3 regions of the Mycoplana sp. BE70 genome follow, and region 1 is predicted to be linked to each of the others. Evidence: predicted binding sites of a transcription regulator. Region 1 holds the regulator's gene; each other region holds the start of a gene.
The links. Region 1 encodes PhoB, which activates phosphate uptake and scavenging genes when phosphate is short. Its sites were predicted from a motif close to TGTCATNNANCTGTCAT; they were not measured.

Region 1 (6,176 bases):
ATCAGCCCGCTCGTCGTCAATTCTTCCGTCCGTGACAGCTTCCCGGACGCGGTCAAGGCGCAGTCGTCGGCGCAGCAGAGCCTTGCCTTCGGCATGGTCACCACGATCGCCCGCGGTCTTCCGCTGCTCTCGGAGGACGAAGTTCTTTCCGTCAAGCAGGATCCCTCGACGCTGCAGTCGGTCTTCGCCGCAAAGGGTGTCGCCGTCGCCGCCGAGGCGCAGCCCTACATGCTGGAGTCCGCGGCGACGCTGAACGCGATGGCGCAGTCGAGCCAATTGGCGCTCGCCGGCGTCTCGATCGCGCTGTCACTTGCGGGCGCCTTCGTCGCCTTGCGCACCGTCGCGCCGCAGTTTCGCGCGCGCAACAGGGTCGAGCGGGTCATGCTGTGGGCCCTGGTGCTGGCGTCCTCGATCGCCATCCTGACGACGATCGGCATCGTTGCCTCGATGCTGGCCGAGTCGATCCGCTTCTTCAACGCGGTCCCGGCGTGGGATTTCTTCTTCGGAACCGTTTGGGATCCGCGTTTCGCCGGCGCTGGGTCCAGTTCGGAGGGGCAGTTCGGCCTGATCCCGCTGCTGGCCGGCACGCTCTATATCGGCTTCGTCGCCATGCTCGTGGCGGTTCCGGTCGGCCTGTTCGCCGCCATCTACATGGCCGAATATGCGTCCCCTCGCATGCGCTCGCTGGCAAAGCCCCTGCTTGAGGTGCTGGCCGGCATACCGACGATCGTCTACGGCTTCTTCGCGCTCGTCACCGTCGGCCCGTTCCTGCGCGACCTTTCCGCAAACCTCAACGGTCTGGTCACCGGCAACTATGCCAGCTTCATCCAGGCGCAGAGCGTTCTCACCGCCGGGATTGTCATGGGCATCATGCTGATCCCCTATGTCTCCTCGCTGTCTGACGACATCATCACCGCGGTGCCGCGGGCGCTGCGGGACGGCTCGCTCGGCCTCGGCGCCACTCGGTCGGAGACGATCAAGCGGGTGATCCTGCCGGCTGCCCTTCCGGGCATCGTCGGTGCGCTTCTGATGACCGCCTCCCGCGCGATCGGTGAAACGATGATCGTGGTGCTGGCCGCCGGCGTCGCCGCGCGCATGCAGTTCAATCCGTTCGAGCCGATGACGACGGTGACGGTAAAGATCGTCAACCAGTTGACCGGCGACCTGGAGTTCACCTCGCCGCAGACGCTGGTGGCCTTCGCGCTGGGCATCACCCTGTTCTGCATCACGCTCGCACTCAACATCTACGCGCTCTATATCGTCCGCAAATACCGGGAGCAGTACGAATGACCGATCTCCTCTCACCGGTTTCCGGCGATACGGTCTCCAAGGCGCCGCCGCGCCGCGACATCGGCATTCGCCGCCGCTATGCCGCCGAACGCCGTTTCCGCTTCTATGGTCTCGCCGCGATCGTCTTCGGCCTCGTGTTCCTGTTCGTGCTGCTGTGGTCGGTCGCCGGCAAGGGCTACACCGCCTTCCAGCAGACGGAGATGACGCTGCCGGTCGAATTCTCCGAAAAGGTCATCGACCCCTCCAACAAGCGCGCCACCGATCCGAAGGTGCTGGTTACCGCTAACTATCCGTTGCTGGTGCGCAATGCGCTGGCCGAGAAGCTCGGCGTCAAGTCGACCGATCGGGCGGCGCTGAAGCAGGTTTCGGCGATGGTGTCGGATAGCGCGCGTGTGACGCTGCGCGATATGGTGGCCGACGATCCCTCGATCATCGGCAAGACCGTGCCCGTCACCGTTCTCGCCAGCGCCACCATCGATTCCGCCTTCAAGGGGCAGTTCGACCTGACTGTCGACGAGAAGAACCGCAAGGTTTCCGACAAGCAGGTCGGCTGGATGAAGCAGCTTGCGGAGGAAGGTGTGCTCGCCAAGGGTTTCAATACCGGGCTGTTCGTCAATGGCAATTCCAGCCGGCCGGAAGCCGCCGGCCTCGGCGTGGCGCTCGTGGGCTCGCTCTATCTGATGGGCATCGTGCTGGTGCTATCTCTGCCGATCGGCGTCGCCGCGTCCATCTACCTGGAGGAGTTCGCGCCGAAGAACCGGCTGACCGATCTGATCGAAGTCAACATCAACAATCTCGCCGCCGTGCCTTCGATCGTCTACGGCCTTCTCGGGCTCGCCGTCTTCATCAACTTTGCCGGCCTGCCGCGCTCGGCGCCGCTCGTCGGCGGTCTGGTGCTGACGCTGATGACCTTGCCGACAATCATCATTGCCACACGCGCGGCTTTGCGGGCCGTTCCGCCGTCGATCCGTGCGGCCGCCCTCGGTCTCGGCGCCTCGAAGATGCAGACGATCTTCCACCACGTCCTGCCGCTTGCCATGCCCGGCATCCTGACCGGCACGATCATCGGCCTGGCGCACGCGCTCGGCGAGACCGCGCCGCTCCTCCTGATCGGCATGGTCGCCTTCGTCGCCAACGTTCCCGCCACGCCGCTCGATCCGTCGACGGCCCTGCCGGTGCAGATCTACATGTGGGCGAACGAGGCCGAGCGCGCCTTTGTCGAGCGGACTTCGGGGGCGATCATCGTCCTGCTCGTCTTCCTCATCATTATGAACTTTGGCGCAATCCTGTTGCGGCGCCGGTTTGAGCGCCGCTGGTAGTGAGATAGAAGCAGATGAACATCATGACCGAAGCCGTGGCTGAAGAAGCGCTGGAAAAGAAGATGAACTCTGTGCCTTACAAGATGATCGGCAGGGATGTCTCCGTTTACTACGGCGACAAACGCGCCCTCTACGACGTGAACCTCAACATCCGCGAGAATACGGTGACGGCGCTGATCGGTCCGTCCGGCTGCGGCAAGTCGACGTTCCTGCGCACGCTCAACCGCATGAACGACACGATCGACAATTGCCGCGTCACCGGTGCGATCACGCTCGATGGCGACGACATTTACGACCCCGCGATCGATGTGGTCGAGCTTCGCGCCCGTGTCGGCATGGTGTTCCAGAAGCCGAACCCTTTTCCGAAGTCGATCTATGAGAACGTCGCCTACGGGCCACGGATCCACGGTCTCGCCAAGAACAAGGCGGATCTGGACCAGGTCGTCGAGCACAGTCTGCAAAAGGCCGGTCTCTGGAACGAGGTGAAGGACCGCCTGCATGAAGGCGGCACGGGCCTCTCCGGCGGCCAGCAGCAGCGTCTCTGCATCGCCCGCGCCGTAGCCGTCAGCCCGGAGGTGATCCTGATGGACGAGCCCTGCTCGGCGCTCGATCCGATCGCCACCGCCAAGGTCGAGGAACTGATCCACGAGCTGCGCGAAAACTTCACGATCGTCATCGTCACCCATTCGATGCAACAGGCCGCACGCGTTTCGCAGCGCACCGCCATGTTCCATCTGGGCAACCTGGTCGAGGAGAACGACACCGACAAGATGTTCACCAACCCCGACGACCAGCGCACGCAGGACTACATCATGGGCCGGTTCGGCTGAACCCGGTGCAACGTCGCAAATGAATACCCGGCGCTATGGCGCCAGTTGAGGATCACACCATGTCATCGCCCCACATCGCTTCCGTCTACGACGAAGAATTGAAGTACCTTGCGCGCCGCATCTCGGAGATGGGCGGCACCGCCGAGCAGATGGTGGGCGACAGCGTGCGCGCCCTGGTCAACACCGACGCCGCGCTGGCGCAGAAGGTCATCTCGGAAGATGTCATCCTCGACACTGCCGAGCGGCAGATCAACGAGAAGGCGATCCTGACGATCGCCAAGCGCCAGCCAATGGCGGCGGACCTGCGCGAGATCATGGGCGCGATCCGCATCGCTGCGGAACTCGAGCGCGTCGGCGACCTTGGCAAGAACAACGCCAAGCGCGTCATCGCCGTGCAGAGTTCCGGCATGCCGCGCAAGCTTGCCCGCGGTCTGGAGCATCTCGCGGAACTGGCACTGATGCAGTTGAAGGAAGTGCTCGACGTGTATGCGTCGCGCAACGTCGAGAAGGCCAAGGAGATCCGCGAGCGCGACGACGAGATCGACGCGGTCTACACCTCGCTGTTCCGGGAGCTTCTGACCTACATGATGGAAGACCCGCGCAACATCACGCCCTGCACCCATCTTCTGTTCTGCGCCAAGAACATCGAACGCATCGGCGACCATGCCACCAACATCGCCGAGACGATCTTCTACATGGCGACGGGTGCGCCGCCGGAAGGCGAGCGCCCGAAGGACGATCACACCACCTCGGTCGGCGCGGAGAAGGAATGATCTGCGTCGCACTGTTTGAATTCTAGAACGCCGGAGTTCGCAAGGCATGGTTCCCAAGATTACCGTGGTAGAAGACGAGGAGGCGCTGAGCGTCCTCCTGCGCTACAACCTCGAGGCCGAAGGCTTCGAGGTCGATACGATCCTGCGCGGCGACGAGGCGGAGATCCGCCTGCAGGAGCGCCAACCGGATCTCCTGATCCTCGACTGGATGCTGCCCGGCGTTTCCGGCATCGAGCTATGCCGGCGCCTGCGCCAGCGCTCCGAGACCGAACGCCTGCCGATCATCATGCTGACGGCCCGCGGCGAGGAGAGTGAAAGGGTGCGGGGTCTTGCCACCGGTGCCGACGACTATGTGGTGAAGCCCTTCTCGACGCCGGAGCTGATGGCGCGGGTGAAGGCGATGCTGCGGCGCGCCCGGCCGGAAGTGGTCTCGACGCTGCTGAAGTGCGGCGATATCGAACTCGACCGCGAGACGCACCGCGTCCATCGCCGGACGCGCGAGGTGCGCCTCGGTCCGACGGAATTCCGCCTGCTCGAGTTCTTCATGACCTCTCCCGGGCGCGTCTTTTCGCGCTCGCAGCTGCTCGACGGCGTCTGGGGACATGACATCTATGTCGACGAGCGCACGGTCGATGTGCATGTCGGCCGGCTGCGCAAGGCGCTGAACTTCTCCAACATGCAGGACGTCATCCGCACTGTGCGCGGGGCCGGCTATTCGCTGGAGGCCTGATCGGCTGGAAACAATCGGAAACGAAAAACGGGCCCCGCGGGGCCCGTTTGCAATTCTGTCTTTTTCCAGCGTGTCGCCGGTTACCGCATGCGCCGACGTTCGGCCGACGGCTGGTAAGCCAGGCGCTGATGGAAGAGGCAGTAGGGCGAGTTGTCCGGGGACTCGTTGCCGCAGAAGTGAAAATCGTCGGTCAGCGGGTCGCCGTTCGGCCACTTGCAAGTGCGCTCGGTGAGTTCCGTCAGTTCCAGCCGGCGCGACATCGGCAAGACGACGTTCGTGTCGATCCGCGCGAGCGGCGCGTCGTCGTACTCAAACGCGACTTCTTCCTTGACGACGGTCGCGCCTGCCGGGCGGGCGACGGTGCGGGTCACGACGCGCGGGGCGAAGTTCGAGGGGCGCGGCGCGGCGGCCGGCCGCTTGGCCCGTGTCGCCGTCGGCGTGCCGCCGGCTTTAGCGCGACCGGGAAGGGCGAGGCGGTGCACCTTGCCGATGACCGCGTTGCGGCTGACGCCGCCGAGTTGTGCTGCGATCTGGCTGGCGCTCAGTCCTTCGGACCAGAGCTTCTTAAGCTTCTCGACCCTCTCGTCTGTCCAGTTCATCCTATCGCCTCCATTCCAGCGTTCGCTACCGGGAATCCGTCGCCAATGCCCCGGATGGCTCCGGAGCACGGAACGCCTTGATACTGTGGGTGACTAGTTCCGCCGCATGCAGTCTAGCAATTGACTTTTAACCTACTGACAGGGGGACTCTGTGACAAGACTCGCCCGATTCAGGCCGAATCGATTTTCCAGTTTTCCCCAACTTGCTAGTTTGGTGTGACTGCCCGGCGACACTTTCCGCGCGCAAGTCGGGTCCGTCTCCGCGACCAATTGAGGTGGAACGGATGGAAGCTACTTTTATTGACATCGACCGCCGAAATGCTGATAGTGCCGCGGCCGCCGTAGGGCGGCATTTTTCATTTTTCCACACGGAAAGCTCAAGACGGGAATGGATTTCCGCATCCGCTGCGAAGGAGATACGCGCCATGGCTGATGCCACGCCGCTTTACGAGACCTATCTGCGTGCGCCGCTGCGCTTCGAGCGCGGCGAAGGCGTCTGGCTGATCGCGGAAGACGGCTCGCGCTATCTCGACTTTGCCGCCGGCGTTGCGGTCAATTCGCTTGGCCATGCCCATCCACAACTGGTCGACAGCCTCAAGAGCCAGGCCGACAAGGTCTGGCACGTTTCGAACCTC
Region 2 (6,176 bases), on a different contig from region 1:
ATCTTCATCGAGCCGATCTCGGCCGTGATCGCGCTGCCCGAGCGGCCGGCGATCATGATGGCGGTCAGAAGCACGCCGATCTCGCGCAACTGCAGAATTCCGACGAGGTCGACGACAAACACTTCGGCGCCGAAATAGCGCAGCTGGAAGGCGCCCTGCTGGGCGATGATCGCGCCGATGAGGAAGGACATCAATGTGATGATCGGGACGGCCCGCACACCCATGTGGTCGATCTGGTTGATGATCGCCGCCGGCGAGACGCCGCTGTGGCGGCCGAGTTTGAGCTGCGCGCCGCGAACCGCCGAGCCGAGGATGAACATCGCGGCAACCACGTCGCCCCAGATCTCGACGACATTCCGGCCGATCGCCGTCAGGAGACGCGTGTGCAGTCCTTCCCGGCGTCCGTTGTCGGCGGTGGGCTCGGGCAGTTCCGCGGGCAGCGCTTCAATGAGATCCAGAAAGCGGCCGTGCGGATCGGTGACGCGAACGTCCGCGCCGGCCTGCTGCCGTTCGGTCATCGCCTCGCGGATCAGCCATGCGCCGGCCGTGTCCATCCCCTCGATCGCGCTGAGATCGATTTCGAGCGGTCCCCTGTCGTGATTGAGTGCGTCCAGCTTGCGCTTGGCTGTAACTGCGGTCTGCGCACGCCACGCCCCGGAAAGCCGCCAGATCTCACCGCCGCCCTCTGGACGGCTGGCACTCTCGATCTCGGCGGATGGGATGGTCGCGGAATTCAATGCTCTTGCTTCTTCCCGGACGATGCGGACAAAAACTGATAGGAACCGTTGATTGCGACTCATATCGGCTCGGCCTTGATCTGTCACCGAAAGAAGCCTTATCGGATCGTTGCACCGCCTGAAAAATTCGAACGGGAGCCAAAGAAGACATGCGCCGAACCCTTGCCTCAGCCACAGAAACCTTTCCGATCGCCGGCGGCTTCACGATTTCGCGCGGAACCAAGACCGAGGCGGCCGTCGTCACCTGCCGAATCACCGCAGACGGTCATACCGGCTGGGGCGAATGCGTGCCCTATGCGCGCTACGGCGAATCGCTCGACAGCGTTCTGGCGGAAATCGCCGCCGCGACGGCGGCTGTCGAAGCCGGCGCCTCTCGCGACGAACTGCGCCGGATCATGCGGGCCGGTGCCGCTCGCAACGCCGTCGATTGCGCATTGTGGGATCTAGAGGCCAAGCTCTCCGGGACGCCCGTGTCGTCCACGATCAACGCCACGCCGCCACAGCCGCTCACCACCGCCTATACGATCTCGCTCGGCGAACCGGAGGTCATGGCCGCCCAGACCGCCCGCCACGCGGATCGCGCCCTGTTGAAGGTGAAGGTCGGAACCCCGGACGACGCGACACGCATACGCGCCGTTCGCGCCGCCGCGCCGAAATCCCGCATCATCCTCGACGCCAATGAGGGGTGGACCGGCGAGACGCTCGCCTATCACTTCGCCATCTGTGCCGAGGCAGGCATCGCCTTGATCGAACAGCCGCTTCCGGCGGGTCGGGACGAGGCGCTGGCGCAGGTGAAGCGCGTCGTTCCCGTCTGCGCGGACGAGAGCGTGCATCTGGCGTCCGATCTCGCAGCGCTAACCGATCGCTACGACGCCATCAACATCAAGCTCGACAAGGCGGGCGGCCTGACGGAAGCGCTCGACTTGCGCGCCGAGGCGGCCCGTCTCGGGCTACAGGTCATGGTGGGCTGCATGGTCGGCTCGTCGCTCGCCATGGCCCCCGCGGTCCTGCTGGCGCAGGGCGCGGATTTCGTCGACCTGGACGGCCCGCTTCTTCTTGCGCGCGACCGGGAGCCCGGACTTCGCTACGAGGGTTCGTTGGTGTTCCCGCCAGATTCCATTCTCTGGGGCTGAATGCTGCGGGCCAGAAGCACCAGCACCAGTCCGAGAGCCGCGACCACGGACATCGCGTAGAAGCCGTCGATGCCGTACCAGGCGAAGAGATAGCCGGACAGGAACGTCGTCAGGGCCATGAAGATGCCGTTGTAGAAGAAGTACAGCCCCTGCGTGGAGGCTTCCTTCTCCTCGGCGAGCCGTTCGATGATCCGCCCCTGCACGCCGACATGAATGGCGGCGAAGGTGAAGGCATGCAGGCTCTGCAATGCGAAATAGCCGAAGAACCCCAGGTCATGGGGGAAGGCGACCCACCGGAACATCGCAACCGCGCTGCCGAAGACAATCATCGTCCAGAGACTAAAGCGGCGGCACAGGCGGGCCGACACGATGAAGAACAGCACTTCCGCGGCGACACCGACGCTGAACAGCAGGCCGATTTCAGTGCCCGAGAAACCCTCCGCGCCCCACAGGATTGCGGAAAAGGCATAGAACATGCCGTGGCTGGCATTTACCAACGCCGCGCCGAGCATCATCAATTGCACGTCCATCTGGCCGGCCAAGCCGGTCGGAGCAACCGGCAGCGCCGATATCGGTGACGCCCGGCGCGGCTTGCCGATGCGCGGTGCGATGAATGCGGCCATGACCGTGGTGATGAAGCCCACGGTCATGGCCGGCAGCACCATCGCACCACCGAATATCCCGGCAAGCCAGCCGCCGATCATGGTCGACACGATGAAGGCGAGCGAGCCCCAGAACCGCATGCGGCTGTAGTCGAAGTGCCAGCGGCGCACGCCGCTGAGAGCAATTGCGTCGGTGATCGGCAGATAGGGCGCATAGACGATCCCCTGCAGCGTATAGAGGATCAGCACAGGCCAGAAATGTTCCGTAGAGAGCAGCGCGATGGCAGTCGCAAGCGACATCGCTCCGGACCAGACAAGCACGCTCGCCCGATCGCCGATCCGGTCGGCAATCATACCTGCAATCGGTGCGGTAAAGACGCGGACCACCATCGGCACGGCCAGCACCACGCCGATTTCCCAATCCGTCATCGACAGCGTATTGAGCCAGATCGGAAAAAACGGCAGGGCGATGCCGTTCACCAGCATCGGCGCGCAGAAGACAATCGCGATCCGCAGAACGAAAAGGCGCGGCGGACCAGCGGTCGCGACCATGCCGTGAGGCGCGTGCATGTTTGGAACCTGAATAGAGAGATAGGCAGAATTACCACGCCAAGGCAGATGCGCCAATCCGTGATTTCTGCCAGCCCCTGCGGGTCCCCGCCTCTCCGGTTCGGTCGATAAAGTCCGATGGCGCGTCTCGGGATTTTAGCCCACGCCGGTTTTTACGCGGCCTCCGGCGCTCGCACCTGCGCGGCTGGCGCGTCTACGGCAGCGGTCACGGCTGAACGGGCAGCCGGCGACGGCCAGGAGATCAGTTCCATGCGGCCGTCGAAATGCTCGACGACGGCCGTGCAGCTCTCCACCCAGTCGCCGGTGTTGATATAGCGTATCCCGTCCAGTTCCTCGATCACGGCATGGTGGATGTGCCCGCAGATCACACCGTCGGCGTCGTGCCGGCGCGCCTCTTCGGCCACCACGTGCTGGAAGGCGCCGATGAAGTTCACCGCGTGCTTGACCCGCAGCTTCGCCCAGGCCGAGAATGACCAGTAGGGCATGCCGAGACGCCGGCGCGCGGCGGCAAGCACGATGTTGATAGCGATCGCCGCGTCATAGGCCCAGTCCCCGAGATAGGCGAGCAGGCGGGCATTGCGCACGACGACGTCGAATTCGTCGCCGTGCAGCACCAGGTAGCGTTTGCCGTCGGCCGCCTCGTGGATGATCTGTTGTGCGACCTCGATGCCGCCAAAGTGAACGCCGGGGAAGTCCCGCAGGAATTCGTCGTGGTTGCCAGGGATGTAGATGATGCGGGTCCCCTTGCGCGCCTTGCGCAACAGTTTCTGGACCACATCGTTGCAGCTCTGCGGCCAGTACCAGCTGCGCTTCAGCCGCCAGCCATCGACGATATCGCCGACAAGGACGATCGTCTCCGCCTCATGGCACCGCAGGAAATCGAGCAGAAAGTCCGCCTTTGCCGCCCTCGAGCCAAGGTGAACATCCGACAGGAACAAGGTTCTCACGCGGCACACGTTCGGTGTCGGGTCGTTGGCACTCATCCCATGCACTCCGGCAATACCTCTCGGGGAGAGCCTCCCCCCAAGCAGGTGAAAACCAGACTCGTGTATCAGCAGGATGACAGCCGCCGCGCCGAACGCTCACTCTTTCGCGCTGCGGCTACCCGATGACCTGGCGGGCAATGGCGGCACTGTCGCGCGCACCCCAACGACAGGTGATGCGGCCGTCCTCGATGACAAACCACTCCATCGCGGTGATCTCGTAGGAGCGTCCGGTCGGCTCGTGGCCAGCGACCCCGCGGAACGTCCCGGTAAAGCGGCCCGTCTCGCGAAGCCGCACCACGACATTGGCGCCGTCGGCAACGATATCGAGTGCTTCGAGCCGCATGTTCATCCCCTCGTGCAACTCACGCCAGATCGGAGCGACATCGGCAAGCACGCCGAAACCAAGCACGCCATGAATTTTTGCGTCCGGGGCGAAAAGCTCTGCGAGCCTCTCCAGGTCGAATGCGTTGAATGCGGCAATATATTCCTGGACGATGGATTTGTTTGCTTCCGCTTTCATCGGGGCCTCCTTGGCTCAAGCGACGTTTTCATACGATCAACAGCGACGCATCACAACCATTGGTCGTCACTGCCGCCACGCCTTTGATGGTGGCGCCGCTGGTCATCCCACAAAGGCAGGGTTGGTGGTTGCAAGTAAGGACAATTGGGGCTTTATGGCGTTGGTCCCAACTTCACGGCGCGCCCCATCCGTGCCAGAAGGACGGCCGAAAGAGCGAATGGAAACGGGCAGGAAGAACATGACCACTGGCGACAAATCGAAAGCGAATTCCAAGCCGACGAGCGGCGACATCGACCAGCAGGCCCTGTTCTTTCATCGCTACCCCCGCCCCGGCAAGCTGGAGATCCAGTCGACCAAGCCGCTCGGCAACCAGCGCGACCTGGCGCTCGCCTATTCGCCGGGCGTTGCCGCCCCCTGCCTTGCGATCCGCGACAATCCGGAAACGGCAGCGGACTACACCGCCCGTTCCAACCTCGTCGCGGTCATCTCGAACGGCACCGCCGTGCTGGGCCTCGGCAACATCGGGCCGCTTGCCTCCAAGCCCGTGATGGAAGGCAAGGCCGTCCTTTTCAAGAAGTTCGCCGGCGTCGATGTCTTCGATATCGAGATCGACGCGGCAACCGTAGATGAGATGGTCAACGTCATCTCCGCCCTCGAGCCGACCTTCGGCGGCATCAATCTCGAGGACATCAAGGCGCCGGAATGCTTCGACGTCGAACACCGGCTGCGCGAGAAGATGGACATCCCCGTCTTTCACGACGACCAGCACGGTACGGCGATCATCGTCGCCGCAGCGATCATGAACGGGCTGGAACTCGCCGGCAAGGACATCGCCAAGGCGAAGATCATCGCGTCCGGCGCCGGAGCCGCCGCCCTCGCCTGCCTCAATCTGCTCGTTACCCTCGGCGCAAAGCGCGAGAACATCTGGGTCCACGACATCGAAGGCCTCGTCTACAAGGGCCGGGAAGCGCTGATGGACCAGTGGAAGGCCGTCTACGCCCAGGAGTCCGACAAGCGCGAGCTGGCGCAGACGATCGACGGCGCCGATGTCTTCCTCGGCCTTTCCGCGGCCGGAGTCATGAAGCCCGAGCTGTTGGCGCGCATGGCCGAAAGGCCGCTGATCATGGCGCTGGCGAACCCGACGCCGGAGATCATGCCCGAAGAGGCCCGCGCCGCAAGGCCCGACGCGATGATCTGCACCGGCCGCTCCGACTTCCCCAACCAGGTCAACAACGTTCTCTGCTTCCCCTACATCTTCCGCGGCGCCCTCGATTGCGGTGCCCGCACGATCAACGAGGAGATGAAGATGGCGGCGGTTCGGGCCATCGCCGCACTTGCCCGCGAAGAGGTCTCGGACGTGGCGGCACGCGCCTATTCCGGCGACACGCCGGTATTCGGCCCGAATTACCTGATCCCCTCGCCGTTCGACCAGCGCCTCATCCTGCGCATCGCCCCGGCGGTCGCGCGCGCTGCCGCCGAAAGCGGTGTCGCCACCCGGCCGATCGCCGATTTCGACGCCTATCTGGATCAGCTCAACCGCTTCGTCTGGCGCTCGGGCTTCATCATGAAGCCGATCTTCGCGGCAGCGAAAAAGGCGGAAAAGAAGCGCGTGATCTTCTCCGAAGGCG
Region 3 (6,176 bases), on a different contig from region 1:
GATCGTCGACGCGGACGGTAGCGTTCTCGGCAATTACCGCAAGAGCCACATACCGGACGGCCCGGGCTATACGGAAAAGTTCTATTTCTCGCCTGGCGACACCGGTTTCAAGGTCTGGAAGACCCGCTTCGGCACGATCGGCTGCGGCATTTGCTGGGACCAATGGTTCCCGGAAGCGGCGCGCAGCATGGCGCTGCTGGGTGCGGAAATCCTGCTCTATCCGACCGCGATCGGCACCGAACCGCAGGACCCGACGCTCGACAGCGCCGCGCACTGGCAGCGCGTGATGCAGGGCCATGCCGGCGCCAACATGGTGCCCGTCGTCGCCTCGAACCGCATCGGCACCGAGGAAGGGCGCAACAACACCTCGATGACCTTCTACGGTTCGTCGTTCATCGCCGACCAGACCGGCGCGAAGATCGCCGAGGCCGACCGGCAGAGCGAGGCGGTACTGACCGCCACCTTCGATCTTGACGCCATCGAGCGGCAGCGCTGGGGCTGGGGCCTGTTCCGCGACCGCCGGCCGGAACTCTATCGTGCGGTTGGCACCCTGGACGGACAATTCTAGCAAGCGGGGTGGCGTGACCGGTGGTGTCGGGGGCCCGGGACGGACTCGCTCACTCGCTCCGGGGCGAGGTTGTCTCTAGCGCGCGCGTTCAGTAACCTGTCAGCTCGGCAAGCGACAGTGCGGACCTTTCCCGGGCCGTACGGCCGGGGGAGATTGCGGGGGTGGAGTTTGGCGCGCAGATACATTGCCTGGGCGGGAACACTGACGGCACTCATTGCTTTTGTGGTCAGTGCCTTTCTGATTGGCCTGCAACTCGCCGGCAATTTCCACGAAGTCATTCCGGGTGAACTCTATCGCTCCGCTCAGCCTTCGGCCGCGCAGATCGAGCGCTATGTGCGCCAGTACGGAATCCGAACGATCGTGAATCTTCGCGGCCCGAGCAGTAGGCCTTGGTACCAAAGCGAGGTGGCAACCGCCGAGCGGCTCGATGTCAGGCATTTCGATTTCGGGATGTCCTCGTCTAGAGTGCTCACGCTGGCGAAGACGAAGGAACTCGTGGTGCTTCTGCGTGACGCGCCAAAGCCCATCCTCATCCATTGTCGTTCCGGAGCCGATCGGACCGGTCTAGTCTCACTTATATATCTTCACCAGATTGCCGGCGTTGACGAGGAAATCGCCGAAAGGCAGTTGTCGATCCGCTTTGGTCACGTCGGCATCCCCTTCCTGTCGCCGGCCTTCGCCATGGACGAGTCCTGGGAGGCTTTGGAGCAAGCGTTAGGGTTTCCGAGCTGATTGTTGCGGAGACGTCTGCCGTTGCCGCGCTGCGCTTTTCTACAACGCGGAGAGCTGTGAACGAATTGTTGACACGAGTTTTAGTGATTGTCGCATCGTTTCGCTCTGTGCCATAGGCGGAGCAGCATTCCACAGACGATCCCCATGTACATATCCGAGCTCCTCGCCATTTCCTCCGCCGCCTGCGTCGCCTTGAGCGCCATTCTGATTGGTGAATTGAAGGGCCGCGTGCCGCTGATCGTGCTTACCCGTTGGCAGATGTTCGCCGGCTTTGGCATAACGGGTGCCGCATCGCTTGTTACTGGCGGCTGGCGTGCAATCGAACCGTGGCAGGCAGGTACACTCGCACTTTCCGGCCTGTTCGGCATCATTATCGCCAGTAGTGCCTATTTCGCGGCAATCTACATTGCTGGCGCGCGAATGACTTCGCTGCTCTACTCGTTGACTGCACCCTTCGCCGTGCTGTTCGGCTATCTGGGGCTCGGCGAAACGATAACTGGCCAGCAGGGCATCGGCATCGGGCTTGTGGTCGCAGGCGTAGCCTTGGCGATCTGCGGACCGAAGGAGGGCAAAAGCCCGGCAACCGCTTCCAAAATCGCGCGCTTCGCCGGGCTGGGCATTGCGCTCGGCCTGATCACGGCAATTGGCCAGGCGATCGGCACGTTGGCGGCGCGGCCGGCGATGGCTTCGGGCGTGGAGCCCTTTACAGCCATGGCGATCCGCTCGGGCGTAGCTGCCCTGTTCTATCTTGTTCTGTCCTCGCTGCCCATTGCCGCGGTGAAGAGCACCGGTCACTTCACGAAGCGAACCCGCCTCATAGCCTTCGCTGCGGCCTTCTTCGGCACCGGAGTCGGGATGTCGCTGCTAATGGCGGCACTCGCCCGCGGCAATGTGGGTATCGTCGCGACGCTGTCGTCGCTGACGCCGCTGCTGATCCTGCCCATGGTCTGGATGCGGACGGGGAACGCGCCCACCGCTTCTGCCTGGTCCGGAGCCGCCCTGGCAGTCGCCGGCATCGCGCTAATCAGCCTCTGACAGGCCAGTTCGCTCAAAAAACTGGGGAAGGATCGCATTGCGAACGCCAACCGGCGCGGCATTTCCGGTCCTTGCGTCTTTCCACGCCGGTTTCTCTGTTCTATGTGCTGTCGCAATTCTGTCATACATGGAAAAACGATCGTGCTGAGTTGGTTTCGTGCCCTGATGCCCCGGGAAGACCGGTTCTTCGACCTGTTCGACGCGCATGCGCTCACCGTCGTCGGCGGGGCGGAAGCGCTGGAGAAGGTGCTGGCCGGTGGGCCGGACATCGAGCAGTATTGCAACCGCATCGTCGAACTGGAAGACAAGGCGGACCACATCACCGCCGAGGTGCTCCATGCGGTCCGCAAGAGCTTCATCACCCCGTTCGACCGCGGTGACATCAAGGACCTGATCCAGTCGCTCGACGACGCGATCGACATGATGCACAAGACGGTCAAGACGATCCGCCTGTTCGAGCAGTCGAGCTTCGACCCAGGCATGCAGGAAATGGGGACGATCATCGTTCGGGCCGCCCGCCTCGTCGCCGAGGCCGTTCCGCTGCTGAACAAGATCGGCGCCAACATCACCCGCCTCAATGCGATCGCCGAGGAGGTGATGCGCATCGAGGGGCGGGCGGACGAATTGCATGAGGCGGGGCTGAAGGACCTGTTCCGTCGCCACGGCGCCTCCAACCCGATGGCCTACATGATCGGCAGCGAGCTTTACGGTCAGCTCGAGAAGGTCGTCGACCGCTTCGAGGACGTGGCGAACGAGATCAGCGGCATCGTGATCGAGAACGTCTGATGGAGGCCACCCTCGCCCTTCCACTGCTGGTGGCGCTCATCGGCATCGCGCTGCTGTTCGATTTCCTGAACGGGCTGCACGATGCGGCCAACTCGATCGCCACCATCGTTTCGACGCGGGTGCTCAGGCCGCAATATGCGGTGATGTGGGCGGCCTTTTTCAACTTCATAGCCTTCCTTTTCTTCGGCTTGCATGTGGCCGAGACGATCGGCCGAGGCATCATCGATCCGGCCATCGTCACGCCCTTGGTGATCTTCTCCGCCCTGATGGGGGCGATCGTCTGGAACGTCGTCACCTGGCTGTTCGGCATTCCTTCCAGTTCTTCGCACGCGTTGATCGGCGGGCTGGTGGGCGCTGGCCTGGCGCGAAGCGGTGGTGATGCCATCGTGTTCTGGGGCGTGGCGAAGACGGTCGGCGCCATCTTCATGTCGCCGGCCATCGGCTTCTTCCTCGCGCTGATGCTGGTACTGCTCGTCTCCTGGATTTTCGTGAAGCAGACGCCGTTCGCCGTCGACAAGGCGTTTCGAGGGATGCAGTTCATCTCCGCATCTCTCTATTCACTGGGCCATGGCGGCAACGATGCCCAGAAGACGATGGGCATCATTGCCGTCCTGCTCTTCTCGCAGGGCCATCTCGGCTCCGAATTCTACGTCCCCTTCTGGGTGGTCATCACCTGCCAGGCCGCGATTGCTCTGGGCACGCTGTTCGGCGGTTGGCGCATCGTGCACACGATGGGGTCGAAGATCACCCGGCTGAATCCCATGCAGGGCTTCTGCGCGGAAACCGGCGGCGCGATCACGCTGTTCGGTGCGACCTGGCTCGGAATTCCGGTCTCCACCACCCATACGATCACCGGCGCCATCATCGGCGTCGGCGCGGCTCGCCGCGTCTCGGCGGTGCGGTGGGGACTCGCGACAAACATCGTGGTTGCCTGGTTCGTGACGCTGCCGGCCGCGGCGTTGGTGTCGGCTTTGACCTTTTGGGTTGTCGGGTTGCTCGGCGGTCAATGACCGCCGGGCTGTGCGCCTCGATTGCGCGGCCGCGTCCTGAAGGTGAAAAACACCGGTATTCCCGCCAAAATCGGCAGCCTCGTTGAGGTGTTGCACTGCGCAGTCAGGGGCAGCGGGTCTCCGCCGCCTGCCGTGCATACGGGCGTGGCTACATGTAGCTACGGCATGGCCACTACCTTTCCTCGTTGCTTTGGAACACAATCGTGCGTGGGTTTAACCATGCCGTGATGCCGGGGCGTCTTGCGTTCCCAGCAACGTGAGCATGATGGCCAGCTTGAAGCGCTGGCCAGGTTGAGCGTCCTCGAGACTGAAGCTGAATGACCGGTGTGTACCGGATGGGAGGTTTCAAGGTCATGGATTTCGAAAGGTTTTCAAGCTGCCTGCGCTCGAACGTCGCCATCGGCCTTTTGCTGGCGACAGCGAGCGTTTCCTGGTCGGAATCAGCTTTGGCTCAGCAGCAGCAGCAGCAACAGCAGGCTTCCGCCCCGGCCAGTTCCAGCGGCGCCCAGGCCGAACAGCCCGACCTCTTGACCGAGGACGAACTGGAGGTGCTGGTGGCGCGCATCGCGCTCTATCCCGACGAGTTGGTTGCTCTGGTCTCCTCCGCCTCGCTGTTTCCGCTGCAGATCGTCGAGGCCGAGCGCTTCCTCGAGAAGAAGAAGTCGAACAAGGACCTGGAGCCGGACAAGGACTGGGACGACAGCGTGATTTCGCTGCTCAACTACCCCGAGATCGTCAAGATGATGAGTGACGACCTCGACTGGACGCAGTCGCTCGGCAGCGCGCTCGCCTACCAGCAAAAGGACGTGCTGATGGCGATCCAGACCTTGCGCGACAAGGCCGTGGTCGAGGGCATGATCAAGTCGGATGACAAGATCAAGGTCGAAGCGCAGGGCGACAACGTGGTGATCCAGGCCGCCAATCCGGAAGTGATCTACGTCCCGCAGTACGAGCCGCAAATGCTTTACGAGCCCGGCTACGCGGCGGCTCCGATCAGCTACTACAACGATCCCTACCCGAACTACTACTATCCCACGGCGCCCTATTTCGCAGCGGCGATCACTGGTGCCGCGATCTGGGCGGCGGCGGTTGACTGGGACGACTGGGGCGTCTGGGGCGGCAATTGGGGTGGCGACGTCGACATCGATTGCGACAAGTGCTTCAACGACATCAACATCGATCGCGACAAGTTCAAGATGAACGACGTCGACTGGTCGAATATTGACCGTTCGAAGATCAAGTTCGACAAGAACCAGTTCGCCAATTTCGACCGGACCGAGTTCAAGAACGAGTTCAAGGGAAACCGCGACAACAACATCGCCAACCGTGCCAAGGACGTACGGCGTAACGGCGGTGATACGCTTGCGAATCGGGCCGGCAAGGTATCGGTCGACGACGTCCGCAGAAGCAAGGTCGATGCGCAGCGCGCACGCGAACGGGCCGGGAACGCCGCTGGTAACAGGGCCGGTCAGGCGGCCGGCGCGCGTCGGGAGGGCGGCGGCGCGGGCGTCAACCGCCCTGGCGGAGCCAGCGCCGGCAAGGCCGCAGGCGCCAGACCGGCGAATGCCAACCGCAAGGTCAACAAACCGAAGCCTGGCGGCCAGGTGCAGAAGCGCTCCGGCAATCGCCCGTCAGCGATGGGCAACGTCAGCAGCAAGCGCAATACACAGGCTGCCTCCAACCGTGGCCGGCAATCGATGAGCGGTGGCGGTCATCGCAGGCCGAGTGCGAGCGGCGGCGGGCGTCGCGGTGGCGGTGGCGCCCCACGGCCGCGTGGCGGCGGCGGCGGGCGCGGTGGCGGCCGTCGTTGAACAACAGGCGATCAGGAGAGAGCAATGTTGAGAATTGCGCGTGATAGGATTGCAATTTCGCTTGCAGGCGCGATCGCTCTGGTTGCGCTCCAGCTTGCCGGAGTTCCGGCGGCGGCGCAGCAGACGCCCTCGCTGGATGACTATGTTGCGGCAGAGGCGCCGCCCGAATTCGACACGCCCGAGCAGGCGGTCGAGGCCTTCAAGACGGCGGTGAACAACAGCGACTTCGACGCG

Region 2: a site for PhoB is predicted at 4,091-4,107, ahead of J2Y48_RS18155 (UDP-2,3-diacylglucosamine diphosphatase). Genes of this name have one in related genera too.
Region 3: a site for PhoB is predicted at 2,444-2,460, ahead of J2Y48_RS11520 (DUF47 domain-containing protein). Genes of this name have one in related genera too.

What each region holds. Positions count from the first base shown of each region.
Region 1 is NZ_JAVDTM010000001.1:257,600-263,775, reverse strand. Features, by position in the region: gene pstC (phosphate ABC transporter permease subunit PstC) at 1-1,290, shown strand, start outside; gene pstA (phosphate ABC transporter permease PstA) at 1,287-2,609, shown strand; gene pstB (phosphate ABC transporter ATP-binding protein PstB) at 2,624-3,439, shown strand; gene phoU (phosphate signaling complex protein PhoU) at 3,499-4,212, shown strand; gene phoB (phosphate regulon transcriptional regulator PhoB) at 4,259-4,942, shown strand; gene J2Y48_RS01250 (GcrA family cell cycle regulator) at 5,023-5,541, opposite strand; gene J2Y48_RS01245 (aspartate aminotransferase family protein) at 5,967-6,176, shown strand, end outside.
Region 2 is NZ_JAVDTM010000009.1:235,631-241,806, forward strand. Features, by position in the region: gene J2Y48_RS18140 (ABC transporter permease) at 1-800, opposite strand, end outside; gene dgcA (N-acetyl-D-Glu racemase DgcA) at 887-1,870, shown strand; gene J2Y48_RS18150 (MFS transporter) at 1,822-3,042, opposite strand; gene J2Y48_RS18155 (UDP-2,3-diacylglucosamine diphosphatase) at 3,195-4,025, opposite strand; gene J2Y48_RS18160 (nuclear transport factor 2 family protein) at 4,144-4,548, opposite strand; gene J2Y48_RS18165 (NADP-dependent malic enzyme) at 4,787-6,176, shown strand, end outside.
Region 3 is NZ_JAVDTM010000005.1:246,169-252,344, reverse strand. Features, by position in the region: gene aguB (N-carbamoylputrescine amidase) at 1-568, shown strand, start outside; gene J2Y48_RS11530 (dual specificity protein phosphatase family protein) at 737-1,300, shown strand; partial or broken gene J2Y48_RS25360 (EamA family transporter) at 1,445-1,837, shown strand; gene J2Y48_RS25355 (EamA family transporter) at 1,826-2,335, shown strand; gene J2Y48_RS11520 (DUF47 domain-containing protein) at 2,477-3,121, shown strand; gene J2Y48_RS11515 (anion permease) at 3,121-4,131, shown strand; gene J2Y48_RS11510 (DUF3300 domain-containing protein) at 4,485-5,942, shown strand; gene J2Y48_RS11505 (DUF2950 family protein) at 5,967-6,176, shown strand, end outside.